Regions from separate parts of the Metabacillus mesotrionivorans genome, predicted to be linked through region 2. Evidence: riboswitches for the same ligand, from Rfam matches in the RefSeq annotation. Region 2 holds a riboswitch; the other holds the start of a gene.

Region 1 (2,453 bases), on a different contig from region 2:
TTAATAACAGATGCCAAACGGGCCCCGGCTGATTTGAAAGGGGAAATCATGCACTTTGGAGCACCAAGACTGCATCAGATTTTCCGGACTGCCCAAAAATTCGGAGGCCATATCCGCCTATATGAAAACCCGCCAAATACAGGAAGCTCCCAGTCCCTGCATCCATGGCTCGGTGTGAATGTCATGGTATCCTATCAGAGCGACAAGAAAAAAGATCATCTCTATTCAATCGGACTTCACCTGATCAGCGGAGCAATCATAGAAGATTTTCAAGATTATCTGGAAAACATGGCCCTTACTCCGAGAATTCCTGATTTGTGTTTTACAACATCACCAATGATCAAAGTACAAAGCGGCCTTGTTCGGATTCAGAATTATATACAAGCTAAATTTGAACAGGACGACCACTCCTGGGCAGATGATGCAAGACAGCGCTGGAATTCGGACATGATGCTGTTAAGCCACTTTTACGAAGATCTTGAAGTAAAGCCGGAATCTTACCATCTTGAAAAAGAAGCCTTAAAAGAGCTGTATGATCCTCACATTCATGTCTCGATTACAAACGGCGGTTTATTCTACTTATCCCGGACTGCCCTCGCTTAATGTCAAAATTTACGCAAAAAATGATTTTAGTGTCAGAAAATCATTTTTTGCCTTTTTATTTTTGCCGAAGAATGGCTGTCGAAGAAAACAGGTGAATCAAGCCAAAATACCCACATAAAAGGAATATACTTCTAATTATTAGTATTTTTTTGAAAAAAATGAAAATATTTTTTTCTATCGACATATTTCAGCACAATCAGTGAAAATAAAATTTTATAATAGTAGTAAATTAGATAGACAGCAAGAAGTGACAAAAGAAATACTTTGTTATTGATGCAGTGTCAGAGTTGCACATAATCAGACAAAGGCAAACCTGCTGAAAAGCCGGGACGCAAAGTCACAGGTCTACGGTTCTCCGGAGCTATGATGGCTGGACTGCCTGAAATACTATCGCGTATTTTAGGAGGAGTTACAATGGAAGTGTTAATGCAGGATGTTCAAATGCTGGATCAGGAATGGAAAGAGTTAATTCTGTCAGCCTTGGAAATGGGAATCAGCAAAGAAGAAATCAGAGAGTTTTTGAAAACGCAAACAGTTAAAAGTTGACAATCTCCTGCATGACGTAATTTTTTTTCGTAAATTCGTTCTATATATATAACAACCCCTTCGCTATATGCTATAATACCTCTGGGAAGGTGATTATATGATTGGTGAACGCATACGAAAATACCGCAAAGAGCGGGGACTGTCACTATCAGAGCTTGCCGATCGGGCCGGAGTTGCCAAATCATATTTAAGCTCAATCGAACGGAACCTGCAGTCAAATCCTTCTGTTCAATTTCTTGAAAAGGTCTCTACTGTCCTCGGGGTCTCGATGAATACACTTATTCTTGAGGAGCAGAACACGAAACAGGCTAACCTTGATCATGATTGGGCAAACCTGGTCAAAGAGGCAATGGATTCAGGTGTTACCAAGGATCAGTTCAGAGAGTTTCTGGAATTCAACCGCTGGAAAATGAATCAGGAAAAATAACAGCACCATACAAAAGGTCTTCTGGACCCTTTTGTATGGTGCTGTTTTCATGCAGCTATCCTTTTCTGTCAAATCCGTAAGTCGTGGCCCTTATTGGCTGATAGGCTGACAGCGGTATTTTCTTTACAGCGTGAACAGCCTGTATCGCTTTATGGGAGGTAATATCATTCGAGCAGACAGGACAAATCCACTGATTTGTTTTGCTACTGCTGAAAGATGGCTGATAGCACTGACTGCAAAGTTTTTTATACATCGCTTTTCCCCTTTTCATCCAATCAGCAGCCGGATCCAGTACAAATGAGCCAAAAGAACAGCTGAATACAGAAATGCAGCGGCAATTGAAAGGACTTTAATTGTCGGTGATGACGGTACACGCCCCGTGAATACAAACAAAAGCAGAAATAACGAAAATGACAGCTTAGTACATGTAAATGCCGCAGGATGCATCTCATACAGAATCCTCATAACAGGATTGGCTTCTGTAATCAGCTCAAGGTGCAGACCGGCAAGGGTCAATGCTGCGTCCATACTATTTAAAGCTGCTAACATCAAAAAGAGTGCCTTCAACACATTTCCGCCTTTATTCTTAATAAAGAACAAAAAAGCAAACTTAATCCGTCTACTAAAAGTATATACCTCTCTAGCGAATAAAAACAGGATCGAATTCCGCTTTATTTCTTTTTAAAGAACGTTTATCGCCAGTTCCCTCCAATTTACTTCAAAAATCTTACTATATTGGAACATTATAAAGAACAAGCACTACCAGGTCAGATTCTTTGTAGAAAACAAAAAAGCCTGTGTTTGCAGGCTCCCTCTTTCTCAATCTCCTCCGCCACCGCCGCCGCAGTCTCCCCCGCCTGAATCCCCGCCGAAGAAT
Region 2 (2,453 bases):
ATCGCATTGGAAGCAAGAATCAGGCGGCCAATCTCATCCTGTGATTTCGTCTGGATCATGTCGCCGTTAAGGTCTCCTTCTGAAATAGTCTCAAGCCTGTTCACAATAAGTGCGGCAGCTCTTGAAATTCCGCCGGCACTGATCAGGCCGACAATGAGCGCTGCAGCAAATGCGAGCACGGATGCAACAATAATAATAAGTTCTGATTGGGAGCCAGTTTGAAGCGCCTCTGATGTTTGGTCCTTTGTAATGCTGTTTTGTATTTCTACAACATCAGACCAAGCATCAATGGCCTCCTGGCTGTATGGAAGGCATTTTTCCTCCATCAGCTGAATGGCCTCATCCTTTTGTCCGCTGTCGTACAATGGGATGATTTCTTCCACAACAAGCTTTCTCCACTTGATGGTTTTTTCATCGGCCTCTGTCAGAGCGGACTCTACTTCTTTGGAAATCTCCCCGTTTTTAATCGCCTCGTGGAGGACTTTTTCCTTTTCTATCGCCTGTTCTGTTTCTTCTAAAAATTGCTCTTTAAACTCATCCCGGTCAAACAAAATATAATCCCGCGCAATCTTCGCACGGTTTGCCACGCTGAATGTCATCGAATTTGCAGATTCCAAAAACGCAAGGTCGTTCTCTGTAATCTCCTCTACGTCTCCTGAAATCCGGTTGATTGTCACATAGCTGAACACGGCAATAATAACCAGCAGCATTAAGACAATGGCATAGCTCATTAAGATTTTCCATTTAATGCTTTTCATCTTTTCCTCCCCATGCGGAATCTCTTTCTGGTCATACGGCACAGCGCCGTCATGATCAGTCCTGTTCTTAATGGCCGGTTGCGCTACTTGCTCCTGATTGTCCAAGCGCCCATATATAGACAATCCATCACTGCATTCCAATTTTTTTATCACCATTATTATCGGACTGATTAATCATCACTTTAAGAGCTGCTTCTGGAAGGGGAAAAAATATTTTTGTGAGGAAGAAATCAGTTTTTACTAAAAGCCTGAATCCGTCTGTTTTTCAGTTCAGCCACATAGATTGTTCCATTCTTATCCACTGCAATATCATGAGGAATTTTCATCTGGCCTTCTTTACTGCCCCATGTGCCGAATCGCTCAAGTATTGTTCCTTGTTTGTCTAAGACAATGACCTGGCTTGTAACGTTTCCTTCTGCGCCGTCAAGGGAATCGCCGCCGTCCACAACGTAAATGTTTCCGTCCCTCGCCGCTTCTACACCAAACGGCCTGCCAATCTCCGGCATGTCCCAGCGGTCAAGATACTGTCCATTTTTATCAAATACCTGTATGCGTGCATTGCTGCGGTCTGCGACATAGATTCTGCCTTCGCTGTCGCTGCTTATTCCGTGCGGCAAGTTGAATTCTCCCGGCTGGTCTCCATGCTGATTAATCTGCCATTCCAGTTTTCCTTCACTATCAAATTTCGCTATTCTCCGGTTTCTGTAGCCGTCTGAGACAGCGAATGAACCGTCATCCATGACTGTTACATCTGTAGGACGCGCAAATGTGTATTCATCCATGAAAACAGGAAAGTTTGGAAGCAGATTTCGAATGCGGAGGCTCCATTCCATACCCGTCCGGTACTCACTCCCAAATGATTGCATAAGCTTCCCCTCTGGACTCAATTTAAAAACCTTGTTCAAAGAAACGTCTGTCACCCAGATATTATCCTCGCTGTCGATTTCAAGACCATGCGGAGATTTAAACATGCCTTCTCCCAAAGTTCTTTTAACCTTTTTTGTTTTTCCGTCCAAAACGACAATCGTTGGTTCTTTAATAAAATCTTTTCCGCTGTACTCTCCGCTTGCTCTGTGAAAATAGTAAATATCCCCTTCAGAGTTCACCGCCACACCGCTTGCTTCACCAGCCCTGCTTTTCTCTTCAGGCGTTTTCGGCCAAAGGACTTCAGCCGAGTATGTTTTTGTTCCTGTTATTTCAACCGGCTTTTCTTTAAAAATAATTTCTGATCCTCCCTGGCTGAACCATACGATTAATCCTGTGATGCTGAGTGCTGCCAAAAGAAGAGTTTTTATTTTATTCATGCTTTATTCCTCCAATAAACCTAGATAATGATGACTCTGCCTATCGTAAAGGAATCTTCTTCATTTATAAACGGACGTCAGGATGGAGTTGACTAGGACCTGAGACGCAGAAAAAAACACTCAGAATTTCTGAGTGTCTCAAACAGCGTCTATTTTTTTGAAACGGAAGAATCAATCAACTCCCAATCCTGAAACTCCCCTTCGCCTGCATTCTGTATCTCAGCGGCCGTTCCATTCTCAGGGGTGCCGTTTTCAACTCCCAGTACTTTGCCGCTGTTGACAGCAATGAAGCGGTAGGTTCCATCCCACTGGTCAGCAATTCTCCATTGCTGGTTGCCGTAGCCGAAATACTCCCATATTTGCACAGCGTCTCCGGCATTGACTCCTGAAG

Evidence for each region. A riboswitch is a leader RNA that binds a small molecule or an ion and turns the genes downstream of it on or off. The one in region 2 is predicted to bind cyclic di-GMP.
Region 1: another riboswitch for cyclic di-GMP. It lies ahead of ACTSEZ_RS18670 (anti-repressor SinI family protein); the one in region 2 lies ahead of ACTSEZ_RS10060 (methyl-accepting chemotaxis protein).

Annotation. Positions count from the first base shown of each region.
Region 1 covers NZ_JBQMFF010000010.1:27,078-29,530, forward strand. The annotation lists gene ACTSEZ_RS18665 (YqhG family protein) at 1-603, shown strand, start outside; cyclic di-GMP riboswitch class I at 900-986, shown strand; gene ACTSEZ_RS18670 (anti-repressor SinI family protein) at 1,018-1,149, shown strand; gene ACTSEZ_RS18675 (helix-turn-helix domain-containing protein) at 1,247-1,576, shown strand; gene ACTSEZ_RS18680 (hypothetical protein) at 1,632-1,829, opposite strand; gene ACTSEZ_RS18685 (DUF5658 family protein) at 1,844-2,125, opposite strand; gene ACTSEZ_RS18690 (hypothetical protein) at 2,396-2,453, opposite strand, start outside.
Region 2 covers NZ_JBQMFF010000003.1:15,082-17,534, forward strand. The annotation lists gene ACTSEZ_RS10060 (methyl-accepting chemotaxis protein) at 1-758, opposite strand, end outside; cyclic di-GMP riboswitch class II at 822-906, opposite strand; gene ACTSEZ_RS10065 (peptidyl-alpha-hydroxyglycine alpha-amidating lyase family protein) at 989-2,062, opposite strand; gene ACTSEZ_RS10070 (GH32 C-terminal domain-containing protein) at 2,212-2,453, opposite strand, start outside.